3 regions of the Streptomyces sp. NPDC093064 genome follow, and region 3 is predicted to be linked to each of the others. Evidence: riboswitches for the same ligand, from Rfam matches in the RefSeq annotation. Region 3 holds a riboswitch; each other region holds the start of a gene.

What was found. A riboswitch is a leader RNA that binds a small molecule or an ion and turns the genes downstream of it on or off. The one in region 3 is predicted to bind cobalamin.
Region 1: another riboswitch for cobalamin. It lies ahead of ACIQFZ_RS08195 ((2Fe-2S) ferredoxin domain-containing protein); the one in region 3 lies ahead of ACIQFZ_RS05760 (ABC transporter substrate-binding protein).
Region 2: another riboswitch for cobalamin. It lies ahead of ACIQFZ_RS02435 (ribonucleoside-diphosphate reductase subunit alpha); the one in region 3 lies ahead of ACIQFZ_RS05760 (ABC transporter substrate-binding protein).

What each region holds. Positions count from the first base shown of each region.
Region 1 covers NZ_JBIVPK010000005.1:27,880-37,725, forward strand. The annotation lists gene ACIQFZ_RS08155 (MATE family efflux transporter) at 1-445, shown strand, start outside; gene ACIQFZ_RS08160 (VOC family protein) at 502-897, shown strand; gene ACIQFZ_RS08165 (NUDIX domain-containing protein) at 964-1,299, opposite strand; partial or broken gene ACIQFZ_RS08170 (SAM-dependent methyltransferase) at 1,622-2,191, opposite strand; gene ACIQFZ_RS08175 (Scr1 family TA system antitoxin-like transcriptional regulator) at 2,417-3,238, shown strand; gene ACIQFZ_RS08180 (DUF397 domain-containing protein) at 3,235-3,417, shown strand; gene ACIQFZ_RS08185 (hypothetical protein) at 3,614-4,261, opposite strand; gene ACIQFZ_RS08190 (DNA-formamidopyrimidine glycosylase family protein) at 4,554-5,336, shown strand; cobalamin riboswitch at 5,410-5,532, shown strand; gene ACIQFZ_RS08195 ((2Fe-2S) ferredoxin domain-containing protein) at 5,593-5,991, shown strand; gene ACIQFZ_RS08200 (cobalamin-binding protein) at 6,041-6,961, opposite strand; partial or broken gene ACIQFZ_RS08205 (acyl-CoA dehydrogenase family protein) at 7,056-7,235, shown strand; gene ACIQFZ_RS08210 (enoyl-CoA hydratase/isomerase family protein) at 7,232-8,308, shown strand; gene thiI (tRNA uracil 4-sulfurtransferase ThiI) at 8,427-9,704, opposite strand.
Region 2 covers NZ_JBIVPK010000001.1:539,272-549,117, reverse strand. The annotation lists gene ACIQFZ_RS02455 (GntR family transcriptional regulator) at 442-1,206, shown strand; gene ACIQFZ_RS02450 (DUF3311 domain-containing protein) at 1,350-1,640, shown strand; gene mctP (monocarboxylate uptake permease MctP) at 1,637-3,247, shown strand; gene ACIQFZ_RS02440 (GNAT family N-acetyltransferase) at 3,325-3,831, shown strand; cobalamin riboswitch at 3,877-4,031, shown strand; gene ACIQFZ_RS02435 (ribonucleoside-diphosphate reductase subunit alpha) at 4,154-6,505, shown strand; gene ACIQFZ_RS02430 (ribonucleotide-diphosphate reductase subunit beta) at 6,505-7,518, shown strand; gene ACIQFZ_RS02425 (hypothetical protein) at 7,431-7,685, opposite strand; gene ACIQFZ_RS02420 (helix-turn-helix domain-containing protein) at 7,779-8,744, shown strand; gene ACIQFZ_RS02415 (cytochrome P450) at 8,766-9,846, opposite strand, start outside.
Region 3 covers NZ_JBIVPK010000003.1:215,339-225,184, forward strand. The annotation lists gene ACIQFZ_RS05730 (DUF3427 domain-containing protein) at 21-3,164, shown strand; gene ACIQFZ_RS05735 (ATP-binding protein) at 3,256-3,885, opposite strand; gene ACIQFZ_RS05740 (helix-turn-helix domain-containing protein) at 4,102-4,947, shown strand; gene ACIQFZ_RS05745 (DUF397 domain-containing protein) at 4,948-5,181, shown strand; partial or broken gene ACIQFZ_RS05750 (e9imm peptide) at 5,271-5,496, opposite strand; gene ACIQFZ_RS05755 (methyltransferase domain-containing protein) at 6,025-7,152, opposite strand; cobalamin riboswitch at 7,242-7,467, shown strand; gene ACIQFZ_RS05760 (ABC transporter substrate-binding protein) at 7,689-8,558, shown strand; gene ACIQFZ_RS05765 (FecCD family ABC transporter permease) at 8,555-9,643, shown strand; gene ACIQFZ_RS05770 (ABC transporter ATP-binding protein) at 9,640-9,846, shown strand, end outside.

The DNA of each region.
Region 1 (9,846 bases), on a different contig from region 3:
CGGACGCCAGGCGCTGCTCCTGGCCGGGGCGTTGGGGCTCACGACCTCTCTGGCTCTGCTCGGTACGGGCCCGTGGATCATGCGAATCTTCGGCGCCGACGGCGAGGTGGCCGAGGCGGGGGCGCTGTATCTGCGCTGCGTGGGGCCCTACTTGGTATTGCTCGCGTGCTTCATCGCGCTGGGCGGCGTGTTCGAGGGCAGTGGCGGCAGCCCGGCCCTTGCCCGGATCACCGCGTTCGGGGTGGTGCTGCAACTGGCCCTTGCGTACGGACTGTCGGGATGGGGCCTGCCGGGCATCTGCTCGGCCATGGCACTGTCGACGGCGTCGCAGTGCGCAGCCATCACCAGGATGTATCGGCGCACGAAACAGCCCGGGACGGCAGGAGACGCCGAAGGTCGGCCGAAAGCCACGGCCGTGGAACCCGACACCCCTACGTCGAGGTAGCAGGCCGTCGGACGGGCGGCATACTCTGAGCCCCGTCCGCACTGTCTGGGAGAGTCATGACAAGTAGGTTCACCGAGTTGGCCGTTGACTGCCGCGACCCGGAGAGGCTTGCGGCCTTCTGGTGCGAGGTCCTGGACTTCAAGGTGATCGACCGGAGCGAGGGCAAGGTCGAGATCGGCTCCTGGGTGCCGACCGTCGAGGATGTTCGGGCCCGCCAGATGCCGCCCACGCTGCTGTTCATCCAGGTGCCCGAGGGCAGGACCGTGAAGAACCGGCTTCACCTCGACGTCAGCCCGATCGACGGCAGCACCGAGGGCGAGGTGACCAGATTGCTCGGCCTCGGCGCCACCAAGACGGATGTGGGCCAGGGCTCAGGCCGAAACTGGGTGGTGATGGCAGACCCCGAGGGAAACGAGTTCTGCGTCCTGCGCACCCTGGCACCGCAGAACTAGGGGCGTTGCCGCGCCGGTGTGACCTGGTCCGGCGCGCCATGCCGCGGACGCGAACCGGGGATCCAGTCAGGTCGTGCTGTCCTGCTTCGTAGGCATCAGTGTCCGGTCCGCGTACGGAGTGAAGTGCGCCGGTGCGTGGTCGATGGGCGGCAGGTCGGAGCGCCAGGACGTGAGGATCTGGGCACTGCACACGAACAGTCCCTGCGGCAGCTCGTCCAGGGCCCACCACCGCCACTCGCCCACGCTTTCGTGCGGCTGGTCGGCGGGCTCGCCCTGCCAGGCCGTGACGACGGCGCCGACGGTGACGCGTACGACGTCGTCGACGTGGTCGATGAGCGTGCCCAGCAGAGTCACGTCCTCGGGGCGCGCGACGAGCCCGGTCTCCTCGGCGAGTTCGCGCACGACCGTGTCGTGGAGGGACTCGCCGGGCTCGACGGTACCCCCGGGCAGCTCTCAGGTGCCGTGCCGGTGCCGTCCCAGTGAGCAGGCCCCGCTCGCCGAACATGATGGCTCCGACGCCGATCGCGGCGTGGGGTACGGGCGGCCGGGCGGTCCGTGGACGACTTGTTACGCGGGGTGGGCTGGTCGTGCGGTGGCGTCGGGCCCGGACGAGTTGGAGTATCCCGGGGTTGTCCGGTTCCGGTGCGGTGAGGAGTTCGACCCCCTCCACCCGGAACCCGTGCTCGGTCAGAAGGTCTTCCCAGAGCTGCGGAGTGAGCACCCACATCTGGGTGGGGATGGGTTCCCCGTCGCGCAGTCGGATCAACTCCTGTCGTGGCACCACCTCGTTGGACGGCCCCTGTGCGTCGGCGTCGGTGTGGAGGGCGGAGAAGACGAGGGGCGCGCCGTCGACCAGCGCGTCCCGCAGGGCCGGCAGCAGGTGGTGCGGGTCGATGCAGGCGAAGGTGCGGATGCCATAGGCGGCCTCGTACGGTTCCGCGCGACGCAGATGCTCGGCGACATCACCGCACAGGAAGCGGACTCCGGGCTCGCTGCCGTGGGCGTTCAGTGCGCGCTGGTGCTGGGTGGCGGACAGGTCGATGCCGTCCACGAGGGCGCCGTACTCGCGGGCCAGGTGGACGGCGTGGTGCCCGGGACCGGATCCGACGTCGAGTATCCGCTTGCCGCGGATGTCTCCGAGGACCTCGGCTCCGGGACCCACACCCGGCCAGAATCCCCAGTCGATGCGGTCCGGTACCGGGGGCGAGTAGCCGTAGTCCAGTTGGCGTTGACCGCAGATCGTCCAGCTCTGTTCGTACGCGGGGTGTGCCGTCACAGAAGGACTCCAAGTCATTCGACGCAGCGATGGCCAAGCTCAAGAGTCTCAAGGATCGCCGTTCGTGACCGTAAGTGACGCCTTCGCAGCGTCCGTCCAGGCCGCGCGCATGCGGCCCCCGGCCGCCCGTACAGGCCATCCCGTACTGGTTGTAGCCGGGCCGGACACGTAACCCCTGCTCATGGTCGGGCCGTTGTACCCGTTGCAAGAGGTGACGCGGGTGTGACAAGGGGGTCGTCATTCATGGCAAGTGGCAGTGCGCTTGATTCGTCCGGCAGTATGAAGGCGTTCGGGGCGGCCCTGAAGGTCTTTCGTGAACGGGCCCTGCTGACGCAGGAACAGCTGGTCGAACGGCTCAACTACTCGCATGCTTCAGTCGCTTCTGTCGAGCAGGGTCGGCGGATGCCCACCGCGCTCTTCGTCGAACGGGCCGAGGAGGCGCTGGAGTCGTTCGGTGTGCTGCGCGCGGTGGCCCGGCACGTGGGGCGGCAGCGGGGGCTGGCGGTCTGGTTCCGGGAGTGGGCGCAGTTGGAGGAGACGGCGGTCAGCCTGTGCACGTACGAGTGCCGGGTCGTACCGGGGCTGCTCCAGACCGAGGCCTACACGCGGGCGCTGATGCTCAACGTGCCGCCTCCGCCGACGGAGGAGCAGCTCCAGGAGCGGATCGCCGCTCGGCTGGCGCGGCAGGAACTGTTGACGCGCAGGCCGCCGGTCGCGTTCAGTTTCATTGTCGAGGAGTCGGTACTGCTGCGGCACACGGGAGGTGAGGAGGTCACCCGAGGACTGCTCGACCACCTCCTCGTCCGCACGAAACTGTGGAACGTGGAGCTGCAGATCATGCCGCAGAGGCAGCCGCACCACGCGGGTACGGACGGACCCATGCGACTCCTGGAGACCCCGGAACGTCAGTGGTTGGGGTACTCGGAGGGGCAGAAGACCGGACAGTTGGTCTCCGACCGAGAAGCGGCGAGCGTCATGCAGATGCGGTATGCCAAGATGCGCTCGCAGGCCCTGTCCCCAGTGGACTCGGCGGAGTTGTTGCAGCGGATGAGAGGGGCTCTATGAACACCGCCGGTGAACTGGACTGGTTCAAGAGCAGCTATAGCGGATCCGAAGGTGACGACTGCGTGGAAGTCGCACACGCTCCCGGAGCCGTGCACGTACGCGACTCCAAGCAGAGCGACGGGCCGCGATTCGAGGTCGCCTCCTCGACATGGGCGGATTTCCTCGGTCTCGTGGTGTAGTGCGACGAGTCAGGACGCCGGAGGCGGACTGCATCAGACGACGAGCGGGGTTCGGTGGATGCGCTGCTGAACCCCTGGGTGTTGGCCCTGCTCGGCATCGGCGTGGCCATGTTGATCTGGGCTGCCCTGGCGGGAACGGTGACCCGGCCCCGCTCTTGGCCGAGGATCAGCCCAGGGTCCGGGCGAGGATGCGTGTCTACCCCGAGGCCGGCCGTTTGGGACGGATGATGACCTCGCTGCCCAGGGGACTGTAACCAGCCGCGAGGAAAGCTCGAAGGGATCGAGCGTTGCCTGGGGCGACAGCGGCGAAAACCGGCTCACCGGTGGGGAGCAGGGTGAGCGCGTCACGCAGCAGGGAGCGACCGAGCCCAGCCGCACTGCTACCAGGGTCGTTGAGTTCGATGCTCATCTCGCGCCGTCCAGCCAGGCCACCGGCCAGTGTGACAAGGCCGCGTTCATCTCCGTAGACACGGACGTCGGTACGCAGAGCCTGAGCATGACGAACGCGTGGGTGGTCATCGACATCGAGACGTTCAGGCAGGCGGCGAGGGGCCGGCGCGCCACGCGCAACGAGTGTCGCGTCGACACTGTCGATCCACCCCTCGCGACCTGCGAGGTAGCGCAGGAAATCAGGAGCCATTGAAGCCCCGTAACCGTCGGGTCCTTGAGCCTGGATGTCGGAAGTGAACAGGGCGGTGGCGACCACGGCGTGCCCGGTGAAGGCGACCGAGCACTCCAGCCCACCCGGCAGAGGCGGAAGAACTGTTACGCGGCCGTCTGCAGGCGGGAAGCGTCCGTCGGCAGCATCGAGGAACATGCCCAGCAGCGGGTGAGACTCGGCCATGACGGTCCACCCTACGAGGGGTTGTTCGTCGTGGCAGCCACACCCGTTGGGTGAAGCGCCGGTAGGCCGTGGGCCGGGTCGGCCCAAAAGCAGCGATGGCTCAGTAGTCGCCCAGGAGCGTCCGCACCCTCCGCGGGTGTCCCGGTCGAGCCGTCCGTCAAACCGGCGAGCGTCCGATCGGAGGCATGACGCCCCGAAGCAGAGTGCCGAGCGCGTGGGCTCGCCCTCCACGGGTACTCGTCACCGCGTGTGGCGGCCTGACGACCGCACGACGAAGAGCCGGGACGAACGCATGCCCGAACTGCCGGATGTCGAGGGATTCCGCGAGGTGCTGATGACCTGCGGCCGGCGCCGGTGTGTCACGGACGTCGAGGTGCGGGACGCAGGGGTTCTGCGCGGCGTCAGCGCGCAGCGGCTGCGGAGGGAGCTGGTGGGCAGGCGTCTGGGGGAGGCGTGGCGGCACGGAAAGTGGTTGTTCGTGCCGACGGACGACGGTGGTCCCACTCTTGTCTGGCACTTCGGCATGACGGGGTCGCTGCGGTGCTGTTCCCCGGACGAACCGATCGAGGCGCACGACCGCGTCCTGCTGACGATCGACGGCTCCCGACACCTCCGCTATCGCGACCAACGCAAGCTGCATGGCGTGCGGTTGGCCGACGACACGGAGATCGAACGGATCACGGACGGTCTCGGTCCCGACGCCCTCACCGTGCGCGCACCGGAATTCAGGGAGCTGCTCTCGGGACGACGGCGCGCCGTCAAGAGCGCGCTGATGGACCAGTCCGTGATCGCGGGTCTCGGGAACCTCCTGTCCGACGAGATCCTCTGGCGGGCCGGTGTCCCTCCGCGGACTCCCGCGCGGGACCTGAGCGAGACCGAGATCCGGCGTGTCCATGCGGGGATGGGCCGGGTCCTTGAGACGTCCGTGGTCGCCGGGTGCGTGCCGCCGAGGCGCTCCTGGCTCACCGGGCACAGGGACGACAGCGAGCCGATGTGTCCTCGCTGCGGGTGGCCTCTGTGCTCGAACCGCGTCGGCGGGCGCCGCACGGTCTGGTGCCCGCAGTGCCAGAAATGAACGAAGCGGGCCGTTCTCAAGTGAGCCGACAGCAAGTGGGATGATGATCGGCGACATAAGGCGACGGCGGTCCGAGGAAGCCGGTGAGAATCCGGCGCGGTCCCGCCACTGTGACCGGTGAGCGAGTTCCGGAAGGCCACTGCCCCGCCCGGGGTGGGAAGGCGGGACGAGTGAAGACCCGGGAGCCAGGAGACTCACGCGGTCGCCTCCTCGAGCGACACCGGGGCGGATCTCCCCGGGAGGGGAGTGGTGCGGCGTGCCCGAGAGGCCGACGGACGAGGCACCGGGCGGTGCCGTGACGGGGAGCGGTTCGGTGCCGTGCCGGGTCGTCGTGTGCCGGGACTGCTGCTGCGGCAGCCCCAAGGTGACCGGGGTCGATCACGCGGCGCAGACCGCGCGGCTGCGAGCGGAGGTGCCGGTGCGCATCTCCGACTGCCTCGACGTGTGCGAGCAGGCGAACGTCATCGTGGTCCAGCCGTCCACCGCGGGCCGGGCCGCCGGTGCGCGGCCGGTCTGGCTCGGACTCGTCAACGATGCGGACGCGACCGAGGACATCGTCGCCTGGGTGCGCGCCGGAGGCCCGGGCGTGGCTCCCCTGCCGGACATCCTCGACCTTTACGCCATCACACCGCCACGACGTGCCACGGATTCCTGAGGCCCGCACGCGCGAGGAGGCCCGGACGCGTGAGGAGGCCGGCCCGTCGTCACCGGCCGGGGAACGGGCGGGCCTCGGCCGATGTGACCGCCTCGCCGGCCGGCACACCGTGCAGGACCTGGGCGAGCACCTCCGCGCCGCGCACCACGCGGGGGCCCGGCCGGTTGAAGTAGGACGGCCCGTCCAGCACCCAGACGCGGCCGGACCGAACGGCGGGCAGATCCGTCCAGCCGGGCAGCCCGGTGAGCAACGCGGCTTCCCACAGGGTGCGTTCAGGTGGGAAGCCGCACGGCAGGACGAGGACCACGTCCGGCTGTGCGTGGCGCACCGCCTCCCAGGTCATCGGCTTGGTGTGCTCGCCGGGCGCGGCGAGGAGAGGCTCACCGCCGGCGGTGGTGATCTGCTCGGGCACCCAGTGCCCGGCGGGCCACAGCGGGTCGAGCCACTCGATCGCCACGACCCGGGGCCGGCCGAGGCCGGCGACCGCGCCGCGGACCCGGGCGAGGCGCGCCTGCAACTCGCCCCGGCGCCGCTGGGCGCGCTCGCGCACGCCGAGCAGGTCCCCGACTGTGACAAGACAGTCCAGTACGTCGTCGAGCGTGCGCGGCTCCAGGCTGAGGACTCGGGTGCCGGCGTCGAGCAGCCGCACGGTCCGGCTGACCCTTTCGTACGACACCGCGCACACGTCGCACAGGTCCTGGGTGAGCACCACGTCGGGGCGCAGGGCGGCCAGAGCCTTGGTGTCCAGCGTGTACAGCGACGAGCCGGAGTGCGCCGATCCGCCGACGGCGTCGGAGATCTCCCGGCTGGTGAGCGCGTCCTGGTCCAGGTCGGCCCCCGTCACCACAGGCACCGAGGCGACCTCGCGCGGCGGCCAGTCGCACTCGTGGGTACGGCCGGCCAACTGCTCCGACAGGCCGAGTTCGGCGACGATGTCGGTTGCGGCGGGCAGCAAAGAGACGATGCGCATACCTCGACTGTAGGAGGCTCCGGGACCCGCGGACCTCGCGGATCCGCCGATTCCGGCGCCCGGCGTGCAGGGCATGCACGGCGTGATCGCACGAACCGACACCGGCTACTCGGCCGCCGACCGGGTGCTCCAACTGCACGGCGGCTACGGCTACCTCGGCGAGTACGGCCTTGAGAAGATCGTCCGTGACCTGCGCGTCCATCAGATCCTGGAAGGAACCAACGAGATCATGCGTGTCATCGTGGCCCGCGGCCTGACGGAGGCGTTCGGATGACCGCCGCCGAGGAACCCGTCCTGTTCCACACCGACGGACGGGCCGCCCACATCACCCTCAACCGGCCGAAGGCCCTCAACGCCCTCACCCACGAGATGGTGCGCCGCATCGACGCGGCACTGACGGCCTGGGAGCACGACCCGGCCGTGGAGACCGTCGTCGTCACCGGCGCGGGGGAGCGCGGCCTGTGTGCGGGCGGTGACATCCGCGCCATCCACGACGACGTCCGTGACGGGGACGGCACCGCGTCGGCCGCCTTCTGGCGCGACGAGTACCGCCTCAACGCCCGTATCGCCCGCTACCCGAAGCCGTACGTCGCCGTCATGGACGGCATCGTGATGGGCGGCGGCGTCGGCGTCTCCGCGCACGGCAGCGTCCGCATTGTCACCGAGCGCTCGCGGATCGCGATGCCGGAGACCGGCATCGGCTTCGTACCCGACGTCGGCGGCACCCATCTGCTGGCCCTCGCCCCCGGGGAACTGGGCACCCATCTCGCGCTGACCGGTGCGCAGATCGGCGCCGGCGACGCCGTGCTCTGCGGGCTCGCCGACCACTACGTGCCGTCAGCGGCCCTGCCGGCCCTCATCGACGACCTCGCCGGCACGCCCGTACGGGAGGTGCTGGCGCGCCATGCCCGACCGCTGCCGCAAGGGGAGTTGGAGGGGCAGAGGGAATGGATCGACCCCTGCTGTGCCGCCGCGACGGTCGAGGACATCGTGAGCCGGCTGTTCGACCACGGCGAGCCCGCCGCCAAGGAGGCGGCCGAAACCCTGCTCACCAGGTCACCGACCGCCGTGAAGGTCACCCTGGCCGCCGTGCGCCGCGCCCGCCGTCTCGGATCGCTGGAGCCGGTCCTCGACCAGGAGTACCGCGTCTCCTGCGCCGCCCTGAGCAGCCCCGACCTGGTGGAGGGCATCCGGGCCCAGGTCATCGACAAGGACCGCGACCCGCGCTGGTCCCCCGACACCCTCGCCGAGGTGACCGACGCCGACGTGAACCGCTTCTTCGCCCCGCTCGGCGACCGTGAACTGGGCCTCGCCGGCTCTGGCACCACCGCGGAGGCGGCCTGGTGAGGAGGACCGTCGTGTTCCTCGGACTCGGACACATGGGCGCCCCCATGGCCGGGGACCTGGGCCAGGCCGGTCACCGTGCGAGTCGGGTCAAGCCGGCGGTAGCACGTCCACCAACCGCCTAGGCAGGTGCTGGGCAGCTGTCGTCGGCGACCGGGGCCTCCTCGTCCACCCCGGGGTGGAGCACCTGCGCCGAACCGAGCAGCGCCTCGACCACCTCCTCCAGGTCGAGGCGCTTCTCGACCGACCGCAGGTGCGGCAGCCGCGCCCCGGTGCTGACCCGGGGAGGGGCGAGCAGACTGCAGCAGTCCTCGTCGGGCAGGACCGAGATGCCGGCGGTGCCGATGGACCGGGCCTCGTCGATGATCTCCTGCTTCTCCCAGCCGATCAGCGGACGCAGTACGGGCAGCGCCGCCGCCTCGTCCACCGCGACCAGGTTGGCCAGTGTCTGACTGGCGACCTGCCCGAGGCTGTCGCCGGTCACCAGCGCCTGGGCACCGATACGGTCGGCCAGCGCGGAGGCGGTGCGCACCATCAGCCGGCGCTGGGCGACCACCTGGAGCCGCCCGGCCCCTGCCACGGCGAGTTGCTTCTGCGCCTTGCCGAGCGCGACGACGTGCAGGGTTCCGGGCGGCTGACAGCGGTTCAGCTCACGGGCCAGGGCGTACGCCTTGTACACGGACGACGGGTTCGTGTAGGGAGCGCCGTTGAAGTGCACGAAGTCGCACGCCAGTCCGCGCCGCATGGCCCGGTGGGCGGCGACGGGGGAGTCGTAGCCGCCGGAGAGCAGGACCAGGGCCCGTCCGCTGGCACCGACGGGCAGCCCGCTCAGACCGGGGAGGCGTTCACAGGAGAGGTACGTCTCCTTGTGGTCGATCACGACGTTCAGCGTCACGTCGGGCGCGGTGAGGTCGACCGTCAGCGCGGGCACGGCGTCGAGTACCCGGGCCCCCAGGAACACTTCCATGCGGGAGGAGGTCAGCGGGAACTGCTTGTCCCGCCGCCGCACCCGCACGGCGAAGCGGAGCCCCCGGCGCTCGCCGCTCAAGGCACGCAGGGCGTCGATCGCCGCCGCCGTGATGCCGTCGAGCGTGCTGGGCACCCGTACGGCCGGCTCGACGGAGTTGAAGCCGACGACGCGCCGGGCCCGCTCCACCAGGGCCTCAACGGGGACCTGCCCGCCCAGCACGGTGACGTTCTGCGCGGTCTTGATCCAGGTCGAGCCGCCGACCCCGCGCAGGGAGACGCGCAGGTTGTCGTGCAGCCGCTCGGTGAAGCGGTGGCGGTTGCGGCCCTTGAGGAAGACCTCGCCGTGCTTGAGCAGCACGCACGGGCCGTGGGAGACCGGGGCGGCACCGGAGGAGGCCCGGGGAGTGGGTACACGGAGATCGTCGGACATGTGAGCGAGCTTCTCAGAAGTCCCCGTGGCCGTCGCAGGTGCCCTCCGTGCTGCCGGGAGAGGTTCGGAGGCCGACCGCCTGTGCGGCAGCGGGTCTCCGTCCTGGTCCCGTCGTTGCGCCGACTCTGGCACGGCAACGGGT
Region 2 (9,846 bases), on a different contig from region 3:
AAACCCCCCTGCCTCCCCGCGGTTGAGCGACATCCGAGCGTCGGCGCGTAACCGCCCGTGGGGCCGGGACCTGGACCAATGGTGTAGACCAGTACGGGGAGCTTGGCCCAGACCAATAGGGCTGTCAAGAGTGCACCGACCCGCTCACGTGGTCCGTTATGCGACCGCGATATGCAGGGACCTTTCATTGTTCGTCCGGCAAAATGGACGCCCACGTTCCACCGGACCAGTGGCGGCCGCACACGGCCCGCCGGCCGCCCTGGCCAGGTGGACCACCCGCCCTGGCCGGGGCGATGGACTAGACCAGCCGGAGTCGCAACGGTATACAGAGGAGATCACGGAGCGTACGGGTGGCCACCCGGCACGCGAAGCCGTGCCACGATGTGAGCCGGGGCCGACGGGACGTCGGCCGCTTCGGCACTGGAGCCGGGAAGGCGGAGCATGAGCACCGACGTCAGCAGTGCGGAGAACGAGGGTGGGGCGACCGTCCGTACCGCGCGCGTGCCCAAGTACTACCGCCTGAAGAAGCACCTGCTCGACATCACCCAGACGCTGCCGCCGGGCACTCCGGTCCCGCCGGAGCGGACCCTGGCGGCCGAGTTCGACACCTCGCGCACCACGGTGCGGCAGGCGCTCCAGGAACTCGTCGTCGAGGGCCGGCTGGAGCGCATCCAGGGCAAGGGCACCTTCGTGGCCAAGCCGAAGGTCTCCCAGGCGCTGCAACTGACCTCCTACACCGAGGACATGCGCGCCCAGGGCCTGGAGCCGACCTCGCAGCTGCTGGACATCGGCTACGTGACCGCCGACGACCGCCTGGCCGAGCTGCTCGACATCACCGCCGGTGGGCGCGTGCTGCGCATCGAGCGGCTGCGCATGGCCAACGGCGAGCCGATGGCCATCGAGACCACCCACCTGTCGGCCAAGCGCTTCCCGGCGCTGCGGCGCAGCCTGGTGAAGTACACCTCCCTCTACACCGCCCTAGCCGAGGTCTACGACGTCCATCTCGCCGAGGCCGAGGAGACCATCGAGACCTCGCTGGCCACTCCGCGCGAGGCGGGCCTGCTCGGCACCGACGTGGGCCTGCCGATGCTGCTGCTCTCCCGGCACTCCCTGGACCGGGAGGGCCGGCCGGTGGAGTGGGTGCGGTCGGTGTACCGCGGGGACCGCTACAAGTTCGTGGCACGTCTCAAGCGCCCGCAGGAGTAAGGGTCTTGTGACGGCGTAAGAATCTCGTGGCGGTCCGCGGCGTCATGCGCACGAGGGATTCCGCACGTGTGACACCGTGACCTAGATTGCCTGCGCACTGCACGGACGCTCGCCGGTGATCAGCTAGGGGACGGAGTCGCCACATGTCGAATGCCCCGGAAGCCACCAGAGCGGTGGTGACACCCTTACGGGTCGTCATCGCCCTCTGCCTCGTCGCCCCCTTCGTGGCGCTGCTGTGGGTGGGATCGTACGCGAAGACGGATCCGGTGTTCATAGGGATCCCGTTCTTCTACTGGTACCAGATGCTGTGGGTGGTCCTCTCCGCGGCCCTGACGATGACCGCGTACCGGCTGTGGCTGCGTGATCAGCGCGCCGCCCGGGCCTCGCAGGCCGCCCGGACCGCCACGGCCGAGGACGGGGGTGCGGTCAAGTGAAGGACGGTGTCAACGGCGTCGCGCTCGGCGTCTGCGTCTTCTTCTTCCTGCTCGTCACCGTCATGGGCTTCCTGGCCGCGCGCTGGCGCCGTGCCGAGAACGAGCACAGCCTGGACGAATGGGGCCTGGGCGGCCGGTCGTTCGGCACCTGGGTGACCTGGTTCCTGCTCGGCGGCGACCTGTACACCGCCTACACCTTCGTGGCCGTGCCGGCCGCCGTCTACGCCACGGGCGCGGCCGGCTTCTTCGCGGTGCCGTACACGATCCTGGTCTACCCGCTGATCTTCACGTTCCTGCCGCGGCTGTGGTCGGTGTCCCACCGGCACGGATACGTGACCACGTCGGACTTCGTCCGCGGCCGGTTCGGCTCCAAGAGCCTGTCGCTGGCGGTGGCGCTCACCGGCATCCTCGCGACCATGCCGTACATCGCGCTCCAACTGGTGGGGATCCAGGCCGTGCTTGACGTGATGGGCGTCGGCGGCGGCGACAGCACCCACTGGTTCGTGAAGGACCTGCCGCTGCTGATCGCCTTCGGTGTGCTGGCGGCGTACACCTACTCGTCGGGACTGCGCGCGCCCGCGCTGATCGCGTTCGTGAAGGACACCCTGATCTACATCGTGATCGCGGTGGCCATCATCTACATCCCGATCAAGCTGGGCGGCTTCGGCGAGGTGTTCGCCAAGGCGGACCAGAAGTTCAGCGAGTCGGGGACGGGCGGTCTGGTGCCGGCGGCGGCCGGCCAGTGGACGTACGCCACGCTGGCCCTGGGCTCCGCGCTCGCGCTGTTCATGTACCCGCACTCGATCACCGCGACCCTGTCCTCGCGCAGCCGCGAGGTGATCCGCCGCAACACCACGATCCTGCCGCTGTACTCGCTGATGCTGGGCCTGCTCGCCCTGCTGGGCTTCATGGCGATCGCGGCGGGCGTGCAGGTGAAGAACGGCCAGCTGGCCATTCCGCAGCTGTTCGAGACCATGTTCCCGGACTGGTTCGCGGGGGTGGCGTTCGCGGCGATCGCCATCGGCGCGCTGGTGCCGGCGGCCATCATGTCGATCGCCGCCGCGAACCTGTTCACCCGCAACATCTACAAGGACTTCCTCCGCCCGCACGCGACACCGAAGGAGGAGACCCGGGTCTCCAAGATCGTGTCGCTGCTGGTCAAGGTGGGCGCGCTGGTCTTCGTCCTGACCATGGACAAGACGGTCGCCATCAACTTCCAGCTGCTCGGCGGCATCTGGATCCTGCAGACCTTCCCGGCCCTGGTCGGCGGACTGTTCACCCGCTGGTTCCACCGCTGGGCGCTGCTGGCGGGCTGGGCGGTCGGCATGGTCTACGGCACGGTCGCCGCCTACGGGGTCGCCTCGCCGACGCAGAAGCACTTCGGCGGCTCGGCGAAGGAGATCCCGGGCATCGGCGAGATCGGCTACATCGGTCTGACGGCGTTCGTGCTCAACGCGGTCGTCGCGGTGGTCCTGACGTTCGTGCTGAGGGCGGTCAAGGCGCCTCAGGGCGTGGACGAGACCCGGCCGGAGGACTACACGGCGGACGCCGGCGACCCGGGCGTCGAGGTGGAGCTCCCGCCGGCCACGGCGGCGGCCCCGCACTGACACCCGGGAGGGGCATCCCACGGGCCGCCGGAGAAATCCGGCGGCCCGCTGCCGTGCCCGTGCGGCACACTCGGGCCATGGACATCGCGATCCGGCCGGTGGAACCCGGCGAGTACGGCACCCTCGGTGAGATCACCGCCCAGGCCTACCTCCGGGACGGGCTCCTCGACTTCGGTGAGAGCGACGGGTATCTCGACGAGCTGCGGGACGTGGCCAAGCGGGCGGTCGCGGCCGAGGTGCTGGTGGCGGTGGCGGACGGGACGGTGCTCGGCGGCGTGACCTTCGTCCCCGGCGCGGGCCCCATGGCCGACCTCGCCGGTCCCGGGGAGACCGAGATACGGATGCTCGCGGTCGCGCACACGGCGCGCGGCCGAGGCGTCGGCGAGGCCCTCGTACGGGCCTGCCTGGACCGGGCACGGGCCGTGGAGGGCTGTGTCCGCGTGGTGCTGTCCACCCAGGGCACGATGCACACCGCCCACCGCATCTACGAGCGTCTGGGCTTCGTCCGCACGCCGGGCCGGGACTGGAACCCCCTCCCGCACCTGGACGACATCATGCTGCTCACCTACGAGTTGACATTCTGACACGTTCCGGAGTCGACGCGGCACAACATATGGGGGTGCCCGACTCACTCAGCACAAGATGTATGCTCGTGCTCACTGTCGCCGCAGGGGAATCCGGTGCGAATCCGGAACTGTCCCGCAACGGTGTACTCGTGCACATATGCCCCCATGGGCCGCCACGAGCGTCAGTCCGAGGACCTGCCGACAGTGCGCCCGGCCGTCCGGTCCGGGTGCCCTGACGTCCGGGCCTCGTGGAATGGGCCGGTGGACGCGGCGCCGCGTGCGCTCGTGTGCCGCCCCCTGCCCTCGGCGAGGCCCCGTGCCGAGCGAGGGAGAGCTCCACGTGACCATCGCGCCAGCAGACCCGGTTTCAGTCACAGCTCCGGAAACCGACGGTCCAGGTGCCGTACTGCTGCGGACCCTGACCGAGCTGACCGCCGACCTCCCCGACGCCGACCCCGGCCGGGTCGCCGCCGCCGCGCTGCGCGGCCGGTCGGCGCGGGCCGACGAGGCCGAGTTGCGCGAGCTGGCCACGGAGGCGGCCGCCGGGCTCATCTCCGAGGACCCCGCCTACTCCCGGCTCGCGGCCAGGCTGCTGACCCTCACCGTCCGCGCCGAGGCCGCGTCCCAGGGCGTCGCCTCCTTCACCGACTCGGTCGCCGTGGGCCACCGCGAGGGCCTCATCGCCGACCGGACCGCCGAGTTCGTACGCGCCCATGCCGACCGCCTGGACGCGCTGATCGACCGGGCCGCCGACGACCGCTTCGGCTACTTCGGCCTGCGCACCCTGCACAGCCGGTACCTGCTGCGGCACCCGATCACCCGCAAGGTGATCGAGACGCCGCAGCACTTCATGCTGCGGGTCGCGGCGGGTCTCGCGCAGGACGACACGGCGCGGTCGGTCGACGAGGTCGAGGCGCTCTACGGGCTGATGAGCCGCCTCGACTACCTGCCCTCCTCCCCCACCCTCTTCAACTCCGGTACGCGTCACCCCCAGATGTCGTCCTGCTACCTGCTCGACTCCCCCAGGGACGAGCTGGACTCGATCTACGAGCGCTACCTCCAGGTCGCCCGTCTGTCCAAGCACGCCGGCGGCATCGGCATCGCCTACTCCCGCATCCGCTCCCGCGGTTCGCTGATCCGCGGCACCAACGGGCACTCGAACGGCATCGTGCCGTTCCTGAAGACCCTGGACGCCTCGGTGGCCGCCGTGAACCAGGGCGGCCGGCGCAAGGGCGCCGCCGCGGTCTACCTGGAGACCTGGCACTCGGACATCGAGGAGTTCCTGGAGCTGCGCGACAACACCGGCGAGGACGCCCGCCGGACGCACAACCTCAACCTCGCGCACTGGGTCCCGGACGAGTTCATGCGCCGGGTGAACGCGGACGGGCAGTGGTCGCTGTTCTCCCCCGCGGACGTGCCGGAGCTGACCGACCTGTGGGGCGAGGAGTTCGACGCCGCGTACCGCGCCGCGGAGGCGCGGGGCCTGGCGAAAAAGACCATGCCGGCCCGCGACCTGTACGGCCGCATGATGCGCACCCTCGCGCAGACCGGCAACGGCTGGATGACCTTCAAGGACGCCGCCAACCGCACCGCCAACCAGACGGCACAGCCCGGCCACGTCGTCCACTCCTCCAACCTCTGCACGGAGATCCTGGAGGTCACCGACGACGGCGAGACGGCGGTGTGCAACCTGGGTTCGGTCAACCTCGGCGCGTTCGTGGCCGGCGGGGACATCGACTGGGAGCGGCTGGACGAGACCGTCCGCACCGCCGTCACCTTCCTCGACCGCGTGGTGGACATCAACTTCTACCCGACCGAGCAGGCGGGCCGCTCCAACGCCCGCTGGCGGCCGGTGGGCCTGGGCGCCATGGGCCTTCAGGACGTCTTCTTCAAGCTGCGGCTGCCCTTCGACTCCCCGGAGGCGAAGGCCCTGTCCACCCGTATCGCCGAGCGGATCATGCTCGCCGCGTACGAGGCGTCGGCCGACCTCGCCGAGCGCGAGGGCCCGCTGCCCGCGTGGGAGAAGACCCGTACGGCCCGGGGCGTGCTGCACCCCGACCACTACGACGTCGAGCTGACCTGGCCGGAGCGCTGGGCGGCCCTGCGCGAGCGGATCGCCGCCGTCGGCATGCGCAACTCGCTGCTGCTCGCCATCGCCCCGACCGCCACCATCGCCTCGATCGCGGGCGTGTACGAGTGCATCGAGCCGCAGGTCTCCAACCTCTTCAAGCGCGAGACGCTCTCCGGGGAGTTCCTTCAGGTCAACTCGTACCTGGTGAACGATCTGAAGGCACTAGGCGTCTGGGACGCCCGGACCCGCGAGGCGCTGCGCGAGGCGAACGGCTCGGTGCAGGACTTCGCCTGGATCCCCGAGGACGTGCGGACGCTGTACCGCACGGCGTGGGAGATCCCGCAGCGCGGCCTGATCGACATGGCCGCGGCCCGCACCGCGTTCCTGGACCAGTCCCAGTCCCTGAACCTGTTCATGGAGACGCCGACCATCGGCAAGCTCTCCTCGATGTACGCCTACGCCTGGAAGCAGGGCCTGAAGACGACCTACTACCTGCGCTCCCGCCCCGCGACCCGGATCGCGCGGGCCGCTCGCGCCACCGTCCCCGTCCAGGCGACGCCGGACCCCGAGGCGGTCGCCTGCTCCCTGGAAAACCCCGAGTCCTGCGAGGCCTGCCAGTAATGACCAGCGAGACCAAGAACCTGCTCGACCCCGGCTTCGAGCTGACGCTCCGTCCGATGCGCTACCCGGACTTCTACGAGCGCTACCGGGACGCCATCAAGAACACCTGGACCGTGGAGGAGGTCGACCTCCACTCGGACGTCGCCGATCTCGCCAAGCTGAGCCCGGCCGAGCAGCACCTGATCGGACGGCTGGTGGCCTTCTTCGCCACCGGTGACTCGATCGTCGCGAACAACCTGGTGCTCACGCTGTACAAGCACATCAACTCCCCCGAGGCGCGCCTGTACCTGAGCAGGCAGCTGTTCGAGGAGGCCGTGCACGTCCAGTTCTATCTGACGCTGCTGGACACCTACCTCCCCGACCCGGAGGACCGCGCCGCCGCCTTCGCCGCGGTGGAGAACATCCCCTCCATCCGGGAGAAGGCCGAGTTCTGCTTCAAGTGGATGGACTCGGTGGAGAAGCTGGACCAGTTGGAGACGAAGGCGGACCGCCGGCGCTTCCTGCTCAACCTCGTCTGCTTCGCCGCGTGCATCGAGGGCCTGTTCTTCTACGGCGCCTTCGCCTACGTCTACTGGTTCCGCAGCCGCGGCCTGCTGCACGGTCTGGCCACCGGCACCAACTGGGTGTTCCGCGACGAGACGATGCACATGTCCTTCGCCTTCGACGTGGTCGACACCGTGCGCAAGGAGGAGCCGGACCTCTTCGACGACGACCTCCAGCGGCAGGTCACCGACATGCTGCGGGAGGCCGTCGAGGCCGAGCTCCAGTTCGCGCGCGACCTGTGCGGTGACGGCCTCCCGGGGATGAACACCGACTCGATGCGGCAGTACCTGGAGTGCGTCGCCGACCAGCGCCTGACGCGCCTCGGCTTCGCTCCGGTGTACGGCTCCGAGAACCCCTTCTCCTTCATGGAGCTCCAGGGCGTTCAGGAGCTGACCAACTTCTTCGAGCGGCGCCCGTCGGCGTACCAGGTGGCGGTGGAGGGCACCGTCGACCTGGACGAGGACTTCTGAGCCTCGTCGCGGCTCTCGCGGGCCTCCCGGTCCTCGTGGGCCTGACGGATCCGGCGGTCGGCACGTCGGTCGTGGACGATGCCGACCACCGACGGCAGGACCATGAGGACCAGGAGTCCGAGGACGACGAGCATCGAGATCAGGCCTTGCGTCTGTGTCGTAGTCATGGACACCACTGTGGCGCCGGACGCTCCTTACCGTGAGTGGCAGGACTGCCGTACACCTTCAAAATCCTGCCACCGCGGGGGCACACTGGAGCCATGCTGAAAAACGTGACCACCGTGCTGCTGGACGGAGTGCACCCCTTCGAACTCGGCGTGGTCTGCGAGGTGTTCGGGCTCGACCGCAGCGACGAGGGGCTGCCGGTCTACGACTTCGCGGTCGTCTCAGCGGAGGGCCCGGCGCTGAGCACCCATGTCCCCGGCCTCACGGTCTCGACACCGCACGGCCTGGACCGGCTGGAGGAGGCCGACCTGATCACGGTGCCGGCCACGGACGCCATCACCTCGCACGACTACCCGCCCGAGTTGCTGGACGCGCTGCGCCGGGCGGTGGACCGGGGCGCGCGGGTGCTCAGCGTCTGCTCGGGCGTCTTCGTGCTGGGCGCCGCCGGCCTGCTGGACGGGCGGCGCTGCGCGGCGCACTGGAGGCACGCGGACACACTGGCCCGGCGCTACCCGCGGGCGATGGTCGAGCCGGACGTGCTGTACGTGGACGCGGACCCGGTGATCACCTCGGCCGGCACCGCCGCCGGCATCGACGCCTGTCTGCACATCGTGCGCAAGGAACAGGGCCCGGAGGTCGCCAACAAGATCGCCCGGCGGATGGTGGTGCCCCCGCACCGCGACGGCGGGCAGGCCCAGTACATCGAGCGGCCGCTGCCGAAGTCCTCCTGCGACACGGTCGGCCAGGTGCTGGTCTGGATGGAGGAGCACCTGCACCAGGAGGTCACCGTCGAACAGCTCGCCGCCCGCGCCCATATGTCGCCGCGGACCTTCGCCCGCCGCTTCCAGCAGGAGACGGGCACCACTCCGTACCGCTGGCTGCTGCGCCAACGCGTGCTGCTGGCACAGCGGTTGCTGGAGGCGACGGACGAGACCATGGACACGATCGCGGACCGTACGGGGTTCGGCACCGCGGCGGCGCTGCGGCACCAGTTCGTCCGCGCGCTGGGCACCACCCCGAACTCCTACCGGCGCGCGTTCCGGGGCCCGCAGGCCGCCTGAACGCGCGCCGCGCCGCTCACGTCACCTGAGCACCGGCCGCACCAGCATCTTCTGCGGGCGCAGGGTGATACCGACCCGGGGCGTGCCGTCCGACCCGGGAACCTCCTCGAAGCGGAACTTCGTCGCCACCGCGGCGGTGAACAGACTCAGAAGCGCCATCGAGAAGTGGTCGCTGGGGCACTTGCGGTTACCCACTCCGAACGGGCTCATGGCATATTTCGGTACGTCCTTGGCTCGTTCGGGAAGCCAGCGGTCCGGGTCGAACTCCAGGTTGTCCGGATACGAGCGCCGATCGCGCTGGACGGCGTAAGGGCTGTAGATGATGTCCGCTCCGGCCGGAATGCGATAGCCACCGAGTTCGGTCTCGGTCACCGCCCGCCGCGTCAATACCCATACGGCGGGCCGCAAACGCATCGTCTCCACGACGACATTGTTGGTGTGCGTGAGACTGCGGACGTCGTCGAATCCGACGGGGCGGCCGCCGGTCACGGATTCAACCTCCGCGCGGATCCGGTCGCCGTGTTCCGGGTGTATCGCGAGCACCCGGAGCAGCCACATGATCGTGGCGCCCACCGTTTCGCTGCCCGGAGTGAGTATCGCGACCACCTGGTCGTGGATCTCCTGCTCCCCGATGGGCTCGCCATTGTCGTCCTTCGCCGTCAGCAATGCCGTCAGCAAATCGTCCGGATTCCGGCCGGATGCCCGGCGCTCGGCGATGATCTCGTCGACAAGGAGATGCAGATCGGCCAGCGCGCGGTTGAATTCGCGGTTGGCCGGCAGCGGCAGCCGGTACAGCGGTCCTAGCGGCACCACCATCCGCTGGTACATCCCGCGGAAGACGGTGGCCAGCGCGTCGCACAGCCGGTCGGCGCACTCGTCCATGTACTGGCCGCGCAGCAGGCAGCGGGCGGCGATGCGCACGGCGATCCGGAAGGCCTCCGAGGCGCAGTCGATCGTCTCCCCGGGCCGCCAGCGCTCGGTCAGCGCGTGCGCCTCCTCCTCCATGACCGGCCCGTAGGCGGGGATGGCGTCGAGCCGGAAGGCGGGCTGGATGGTGCGGCGCTGGCGCCGGTGCAACGCGCCGTTGGAGGTGGCCACCCCC
Region 3 (9,846 bases):
GATACGTGATCGAGGGGGGCTTGGTGACGGAATCTCAGGGTGCGGGCCAGCCGGTCGCCGGCGTGTACGAACGGCTGATCACCCAGGACGTGCACGACGAGCTGGGGCAGCTCGAGGCCATGGGGTGGAAGGCCATCGACGCCGAGGTCAGCAAGGAGTCCTCGCCTCACGTTCTGGCCCGGCACGTCGGTGAGGTGGTCGCCCGCACGCTCAGCCGGCTTCCCTCCGATCAGCGAGTCCCCTTCGTCAACAAGGTCCTGGAATCTCTGGCCACCGGGACAACCGGCCAGACCGACACCGAGCCCATAAGCACGGTCGTCGAGGGCCCCCGCCAGTTGCTCGCCCTCGCCGAGCAGGAGGCGCCGGGCGCCTACGCAATCCGCCCCCTCACGCCGCTGTCCGAGGCCTCGTTGCTCACGAACTCGCCGGAGGACCTCAGCCTGGGTGCCGAGCTGCGGGCCGAGCTCGCGACCGCGGACCGTATCGACCTGCTCTGCGCGTTCGTGAAGTGGTACGGCATCCGGGTCCTGGAGGACGCTCTTCGCGCCGCCAAGGAGCGCGGCGTGGAGATTCGGGTCATCACGACCACGTACATGGGGGCCACCGACCGTCACGCACTCGATCGGCTGGTGCGGGACTTCGGCGCGACCGTCAAGGTCAACTACGAGGTCCGCTCCACCCGCCTGCACGCCAAAGCCTGGCTGTTCCGGCGCAAGACGGGCTTCGACACCGCCTACGTCGGCAGCTCGAACCTGTCCAGGGCCGCACTGCTCGACGGCTTGGAGTGGAACGTACGGCTGTCGTCCGTCGCCACCCCCGCCGTACTGGACAAGTTCGAGGCGACCTTCGAGGCGTACTGGAACGACAGCGCCTTCGAGACCTACTACCCAGACCTGCACGGTGAACGCCTCGACGGAGCGCTGGCCCAGGCGAGCGGCACCAGTTCCACCACCGATCTGAAGATCAACCTTTCCGGCCTTCAGGTACGCGCCTTCCCACACCAGCGGGACATGTTGGAGCGGCTCCGCGTCGAGCGGGAGATCCGCGGGCGTCACGACAACCTGCTGGTAGCCGCCACCGGCACGGGGAAGACCGTGATGGCCGCCCTCGACTACCGCAGCATGTGCAAGTCCGACAACGAACGACCGAGGCTCCTGTTCGTGGCGCACCGCAAGGAGATCCTCAACCAATCCCTGCGCACATACCGGGAAGTCCTCGACGACGCCTCGTTCGGAGAGCTGCTGCACGCGGGACAGGACCCGCGTGAGTGGAACCACGTCTTCGCAAGCGTCCAGTCGCTCAATGTGCGGCGGCTGGAGCAACTGGCCTCCGATCACTTCGACGTCATCGTCATCGACGAGTTCCACCACGCCACCGCGACCACGTACCGCCGGGTGATCGACCACTTCGCGCCGAAGGAGCTACTGGGTCTGACGGCGACCCCCGAGCGGATGGACGGGCGCAACGTCCAGGACGAGTTCTTCGAAGGACGCATCGCCGCTGAAATGCGCCTGTGGGAGGCTCTGGAGAACGACCTGCTCTGCCCCTTCCACTACTTCGGCATCCCGGACGGCACGGATCTGAGGCACCTGGGCTGGCAGAAGGGCACATACACCGATCAGGAGCTCGACAACCTCTTCACAGGCAATGACGCACGCGCCCGGATCGTGGTGAAGCAGATCCGCGACAAGGTCTCCAACCCCGGAACCATGCGGGCGCTGGGCTTCTGCGTGAGCAAGGCGCACGCCCGTTTCATGGCCGACTTCTTCCGCAAGGCAGGCTTCCAGGCCGTCGCGCTCGACAGCGACTCGCCCGCGGATGTGCGCGCCCAAGCACTGCGCGATCTACGCGACCGCAAGCTCCAGGTGATCTTCTCCGTCGACCTGTTCAACGAGGGACTCGACATCCCCGACGTCGACACCCTGCTTCTCCTCCGCCCCACCAACAGCGCCACGATCTTCCTCCAGCAACTGGGCCGGGGGCTTAGGCGTACCGAGACGAAACCGGTACTCACGGTTCTCGACTTCATCGGACAGCATCGGGCGGAGTTCCGCTTCGAGGAGCAGTTCCGGGCACTGACCAACCTCTCGCGGAACCGGCTCGTCGACCACATCGAGCACGACTTCCCACAACTGCCATCCGGCTGCCAGATCATCCTGGAGGGCAAGTCCAAGGACCTCATCCTCGACAACATCCGTGCCCAAGTGAACGCCTCAGTCCAGACGTTGGTGAAGGAGGTCCAGGCCTACAGCACGCCACGCCTCGCCGACTATCTTCGGGAGAGTCGCCGGGAGATCAAGGAGCTCTACAAGAGCGACAACTCGTGGACGACGGTATTGCGCCGTGCCGGCCTGATCGACGAAACCGCCCCGGCAGGAGAGGCCGCTCTACTCAAGCGCGTCCACGCGTTCCTGCACGTTGACGACCCCGAGCGCGCCCAGGCCTACATTCGTCTCCTCGAGGACAACGTCCCGCCGTACGAGGACCTGAGCCCCAGCGATCAGTCCTACGCCCGTATGTTGTTCTTCAACCTCTGGGACAACGCGGGCGGCTTCACCAGCTTCCAGGCAGGCCTGGAATCCCTCCGCTCTCAGCCGGCGTTCCGTGACGAGCTCAGGCAACTGCTCTCCCACGTGATCGAACAGGCCGACCACTTCCCCCTGCCTCTGTCCGGCCCCCTCAGCCACGTCCCGTTGAAGGTCCACAGCGCCTACAACCGGTCCGAGATCCTCGCGGCACTCGGTGTGGCACGCTTCGGCGGTCAGATGCCACGGTCCTTCGCGCAGGGCGTGCAGTGGGTCGAGGACCTTCAGACGGACGCCTTGCTCATCACCTTGGAGAAGAACGAGAAGGACTTCTCACCCACCATCCGATACAGGGACTACGCGCTGAGCCCGGAACTCTTCCACTGGGAATCGCAGAACTCGACGGCCGCGAACTCTCCTACCGGCATGCGCTACCGGCAACATGCCCAGCGCGGCAGTCACGTCCTGCTATTCGTACGGCGTTACAAGAACACCGACATAGGCAAGTCCCAGCCGTGGATGCTCCTCGGCCCAGCGACCTACCAGACCCACACCGGGAGCAAGCCGATGGCCATCACCTGGCACCTGGAGCGCGACCTCCCGGCTGACGTGTGGACGTACTCGGCCCGGGCGAGCTGATCCACATCGACCAGGTTCGTCATGGGGGTGTGCGGCGCCGAACTGGTCGGCGCCGGCGCCGGAATCGTGCAACGCGAGCACAGGCAGGTCCCTAGGCAACCTTCGCCTCGGCCTCATAGTGCATCTGGGCCCGGTCCAACACGTCATCCGGGTCCAGGCCGCGCGCCGACGTCCAGTGCAGCAAGTCCGCGATCAGCTCGATCGCCAACTCCTCCAGGGCCGCCGCGCGCTGCCGTCCTTCCGGGGCGGCTTCACTGCTCCCCTGGTAACGCTCAAGCGCTTCGACGGCACGCTCCACGCGTCGGCAGTCGGATTCGGCGCCCAACGCGATGTCACACCACACCGCCTTACCGAGCGCCGTGACGACGGTCCCCCAGTTCACCGCCATGGCAGTGACCATATGCAGGCCGCGACCGCACTCCGCATCACAGTCGGCGTGGTGCACGGATGGCAGTACACGGCTCTTGTCGTGCATCTCGACCCGCAGCCGCTCGCGGCTCCACTCAAGGATCAGGGTCGCCGACGCCCCCTCTCCCACGTGCTTGATGACGTTCGTGGCCAGTTCCGTGACGACTAGCGCAGTCTCCTCACCCGCTGTTGGCACGCCCCACTGGTCCAACTGCGAAGTAGCAGCCTTGCGTAGCAGCCGGACCTCAGCCGGCAGCGCTTCAAAAGGCAGGACACAGCGGTGCTGACCGTCCCTGGCACTGGTACCAGGCATGAGCATTCCTCCCTCCCATGCCACGCGCATGCTGCGCCCACCGTGTCCGTTCGGCTGCATTGCGTAGCGATCTGTAGCGAGGATGGCATAGAGAACTCTCACTATGTAACTTCTCACGGGAATCTATCGAGTGAATCCCGTGGTGGGCTGGCTACCGCGCTGCCTAGCCTGTTGAGGCTCCGAGCCGCTGCCCAGGGGTACCCACAGAGGAGTCCCATGTCCGTGAGGACCACCACACGCCGCCGCCAACTAGGTGCAACGCTGCGCAAGTTGCGGGCCCGTAAAGGGATGACCCTGGAGGAGGCCGGCCAACTGGTCGGCGTCTCGAAGGCGACGGTCAGCCGGTATGAGACCCAGGCGGGTCCGGTCAAGTGGATCGTCGTAGACGCGCTGTGCCGCGAGTACGAAGCCTCCGACTCCGAACGGGAGGCTGTGGTCAGGCTGGCCAAGGACGCCAAGCAGCAGGGCTGGTGGAGTTCCTTCGCCGACTCCATCCCGGAGAGCATGAACCTGCTGCTCACTCTGGAGGACGAGGCCGTACGCGAGGACCACTTCTCGTGCGTCTACGTTCCGGGGCTTCTCCAGACGCGCGCCTACAGCACTGCCCTGCAGAAGGCCAACGAGATTCCACTGCAGCCGTCCGAGATCGAACGGCTGGTGGACATCCGTATGAAACGCCAAGAGATCCTCAACCGGCCGAAGCCTCCTCGCCTGTGGGCGATCCTCGACGAGTCCGTCATCCGCCGGGTCGTCGGTTCTCCCGAGACCACGAAGGAGCAGCTCGGCCGCCTCCTGGAGGCGAACGAGTCCCCTCACATCACGCTTCAGGTGCTGCCGTTCTCCAAGGGCGCCCACTCCGCCGCACTCGGCAGCTTTGTGATCCTCGGCGGCACCGAGTCAGCCCTCGACGTGGTGTACGTCGACTTCCACGCCGGCTCGCTCTTCCTGGAAAAGGATGAGGAACTAGAGCGATACAGACTTGCGTTCGAGTACCTCCGCGCACAAGCGTTGGACATGGAGGCTTCCTCCGCCGTGATCCATCGTGCCCGCAAGGAGTTGTGAATGTCTGTCAGTCCCCGGCCCGCCTCCGAACTCGTCTGGTTCAAGTCGTCGTACAGCGGCGGCAACACGACCGAGTGCCTAGAAGCCGCCTTCACCCCGTCCGGCGTACTCGTGCGGGACTCCAAGCGACCCGAGCAGGCGCACCTCACCATGTCGGCGGAAGCCTGGACGGGCTTCGTCGCTGGTGCACGCTGTACCCGACTTGCCTACGGACACGGCTTTTCGACGCTCTGAGAGAGCGAATCGCGCACCTGGTTACCGCAGCGCCTCGACGCCCGCGCCAAGTGGCGGGAGCCACGTCTGTCGTCTCGCGCAGTGCCGTGTCACAGGGCTATCGGCCGATACACCAAGGCCCACCACCTCGTCGGCCGAGAGTTCTCGCTCCGGCGGCCAGAAGATCAGGTCACTGACGTGCCCAGTTGGACATGCCAGGGTCCTGTCGAGCATGTCCAGCCAGTTGTCCATCTCCTCTTCGGAGGCGTAATCCGCGTCGATGATCCGCTGCACGAGCGCGACGGCCTGAGCCCGGCTCATCTCCCCTGCACCCATTGGGCCCCTCCTCCGACGTCATCCTCAATGAGAAGCGTGATCGGCCTTGATCCCGCACATCGCGCCCCTGTCCGGCGAGGCGCTCTCCCCAACCCTGCTCGGCGAGCAGCAGTTCGGCACCCTCGCCACCGTGAAGCGCACCCGCCATCCTGACCTGACCACCATGCTCTACCGCTGGGACGCCGAGGCCCGCACTGCGTCACGGCCGCCAACCTCGACGGCATCGACAACGCCAAGGTCCGCACCTGGATCCAGACCAAGCTGCCCGCCATGCTCGACAAGGACGGCATGCAGGTCGAAAACCTCGGACTCGGCAAGGTCGCGCTCAGCATGGACACCGCCGGGAACACCGCCGCAATCAGCATCGAGCAGCAGTAGAGACTCGGCGCTTGGGGGATCTTGCCGCGAGCTGTCCGGTCGATCATGTGCGGAGCCGGATGACCAGCGCGGCGGCGGCCCGCCGTACCGACGTGGACGTAGCGCGCTCCGGGGGTGCTCTGATGCCGCTGCTGGGCTGGACCGGCCGGTTCAGGCTACGAGCAGGCGCAGGCCGAGTTCTGCCGCGTCGAGGGCGACGAGGTCGCGGTTGCGCTCGGCCCACCGGCCTGAGGAGAGGTCGTCGCGGAGCTTGTTGACCGCCCGCTGCTCGGCCTCCGGCCCGACTCTGGTCCATACCGACACCGCGCGGCGCACATGTTCGTCCAGGTATGCCTCGGGCCGGCGCCAGTAGGCCTCGAAGAAGCCGTCAGCGCAGTCCCACGGGATGAGCAACGGCTCCGCGCGGCCCCCGATCGCGCGGGTCAGGTCGGCCAGCGGAGGCCAGTCGGCGAGCAGGTCGGCGAATTCAGGCAGGTAGTCGCGGGTGAGCCAGAACCGCTCACCCCAGCCGGTGGCACTCGCGTCGTACGTGAACACCACCACCCGGCGGGCCACGCGCCGCATCTCGCGCAGCCCGGCGACCGGGTCCGGCCAGTGATGAACGGTGCTGACCGCCATCGCGGCGTCGAAGGACTGGTCCTCGAACGGAAGGCTTTCCGCACTGGCGGCCACACACGGCGCCGCGCCCGCGGGACGCTGTGCCCGCATGACCGCCGACGGTTCCACCGCGATCACCTCACGGTCGGGGGGCTCGTAGGAGCCGGTGCCGGCCCCGACGTTCAGTACCGTCCGTGCGTCCCCGAGCGCATCCCAGATCCTCGCGGCGATCCGCAGCTCGGTACGCCGCGTCGCCGGGTACGCGGACCCGATGACTTCGTACAACTGCGCGCCGAACACTTTCAGTTGTTCCTCCGGTGGCGTCCTGATCCCCATGGCCCGTGCCTCCAGTTCCGTGTCGATGGCCGTCACCATGGCGGCAGCGTGGTCGCGCTGTTCCAGCAGCAGGCCGCGCAGCCGGTGCAGGTGCGCGACCGCGTCGGTGGCCGGGTCGTCGACCAGATCCGCGATCTCGCGCAGTCCGAAGCCCAGCCTCCGGTAGGCGAGCACCTCCCGCAGTCGCTCCACGTCGCCCGCCGAGTAGGCCCGGTACCCGGCCGAGGTCCGCGCGGACGGCTGCACGAGGCCGATCTCGTCGTAGTGATGCAGCGTGCGGACGGTCACGTCGGCCAACTCGGCCACACGTCCCACGGTCAGGTGCTCTTCCACGCCACCGACCATGCGGCCTGACGCCACGTGAGGGTCAAGCGCTTCGCTCCCGGTACCGTGCGTTGCGCATGGCGGTGCTCTCCTACGGGACACTCTCGCGGTTGCGTCACCAGCGGCTTGGTAGCGTATGGCTGCCGTGGTGTACGGGAAACCGGTCGGAAGCCGGTGCGGCCCTCGCCACTGTAGCCGCGGAGTTCCGCGGCCCTCGCTGACGGCTCCCGGAGCGGTCAGGGCCACTGGGTGGATCGGGAACGAGCCACCTGGGAAGGTCGGCCTCGGAGCGTTGACGCGGAAGCCAGGAGACCGGTCACGGCGCGACATGTTCCACGAGGGTTTTGGAGAGCATCGTGCCCAGCGGTCCCCTGCGTCCGTTTCGATCTGTACGTTCCATACACGCCGCACGTTTCACACGCCCCGCACGTTCCCCACGCCCCGGCCTCGCCGCTGCCGCGCTCCTGCTCGTCGGTGCGCTCGGCGCCTGTACGGGTGCGCCCGCGGCCGACAAGCCCGCCGCGGCGGCCGGGAGCAGCCGCCCGGCGCCGGTGAGCGTGAGCAGTTGTGGCGTCACCACGACCGTCGCGGCACCGCCGAGCCGGCTGGCCACCCTCAACCAGGGTGCCACCGAAGTGGCGTTGGCCCTCGGTCTGCAGTCCCGGATGGCCGGAACGGCGTTCCTCGACGACGCGGTCCCGACGAAGTGGAAGGCGGCCTACGACGCCGTCCCGGTCCTTTCCAAGGAGTACCCGACCAAGGAGAAGCTCCTCGCGGCGCGTCCGGATTTCCTCTACGCCTCCTACGCCAGCGCGTTCAGCGACAAGGTGGCGGGCACGCGGGCGGATCTGAGCTCCAAGGGCATCGAGTCGTACCTGTCCCCGTTCGGCTGCGCCGACAGCAAGCAGGTGCCGCCGGTCTCCTTCCAGGCGGTGTGGGGCGAAGTGGGCGACATCGCCGAGGTGTTCGGTGTCGCACCGCGCGCCGCCGCCCTCCAGAAGGAGCAGAAGCAGCAGCTTGCCGGCCTCAGGGCCAAGGCGGCGGGCAAGGGCCTGAACGTGCTCTGGTACGACTCGAACACCAAGGCCCCGTTCGTCGGCGCCGGCCACGGCGGACCCCAGCTCGTGCTCGACGCCGTCGGCGCCCACAACGTCTTCGGCACGCTGCCCGGTGGCTGGAAGACCGTGAGCTGGGAGAAGGTGGCGGCGGCGGACCCGGACGTCATCGTGCTCGCGGACGCCGGTTGGGACACCGCACAGGCCAAGATCGACTACTTGGAGCACGACCCGGTGCTCAGCAAGCTCACCGCCGTCCGGCACCGCGCCTTCGTGGTCGTGCCGTTCTCCGAGACCACGCCCGGCGTGCGCCTCGCCGACGGTGCCGCCCGTGTCTCGGCCGGCCTGAGCAAGCTGCGCCCGCATTCATGACGGTGGCGGATCGTCCCGCCGCACGGCCCGCGGGAGCGGGTCGCGCGGCGGCGGGCCTGACCGTTGCCGTGGTCCTGCTGCTGGTCACCGTCCTCCTCGGCCTCGCCGTGGGGTCGGTCCACGAGCCGCCGCACGTCGTCGCCGATGTCGTTCTGCGCCGGCTCGGCCTCGGCAACTCCCCCGTCACGCTGCTGGACGACCAGATCGTCTGGCAGTTGCGGCTGCCCCGGGTTCTGGGAGCCTCCGCGACCGGCGCGGGGCTCGCGGTCTGCGGCGCGGTGCTGCAGACCCTGACAGGGAACGACCTGGCCGACCCCTACCTGCTCGGGATCTCCAACGGCGCCGCCGTCGGCGCGGTCACCGTGATCGTCCTCGGCGTCGGAGCCTCCGGCGCCGCGGCGGTCGGCGCGCTCCCGGCGGCCGCCTTCGCCGGCGCCCTGCTCGCCGTCGTCGTCGTGCTGGCGCTGGCCGCCGCGCGCACCCGGTCCCTGCCGGCCGCGCGGACCGTGCTGGCCGGCATCGCGGTGGGGCAGATCTGCGGCGCGTACACGTCGTTCGTCGTGCTCGTCCTCGGTGACCGCAACGCCGCCCGCGGTGTCATGGAGTGGACGCTGGGCTCGGTGGCCGGGGTGCGGTGGGGCACGGCCCTCTTCCTGACCGCGGTGGCGGTCGTCGGCACGGTGGTCATGGTCGCGGCCGCCCGGGACCTGGACGCGTTCGCGTTCGGCGAGACCGCGGCCCGCTCCTTCGGCGTCCACGTCGAACGCACCCGCTGGGCCCTGGTCGCCACGGCCGCGCTGGTGACCGCGTGCCTGGTCGCCCACACCGGTGTCATCGGGTTCGTCGGCCTGGTCGTGCCGCACGTCGTCCGCCTGGTGTGCGGCCCGCGCCACGCCCTGCTGCTGCCCCTGTCCGCACTCGTCGGCGCGTCCCTGCTGGTGGGCAGTGACATCGTGGCGCGCTCGGTGCTCCCGGACCAGGAGATCCCCGTCGGCGTCGTCACCGCCGGGCTCGGCGCGCCGTTCTTCGCCTGGCTGCTGTGGCGCCGGACAGACGGCGGGTCGGCCGCAGGGGGTCGGCCGTGATCAGCACGAAACCGGTGGGGCTGCGCGCCGAGGGCGTCGGCGTGCGCGTCGACGGCGCCACGCTGCTGACGGACGTGACGCTCGGCTTCACCCCCGGCAGGACGACCGGCCTGCTCGGGCCGAACGGGGCCGGCAAGACGACGCTGCTGCGGGCGCTGGCCGGACTGCGCCGGCCGCAGTCGGGCCGGGTCCTCCTCGACGGC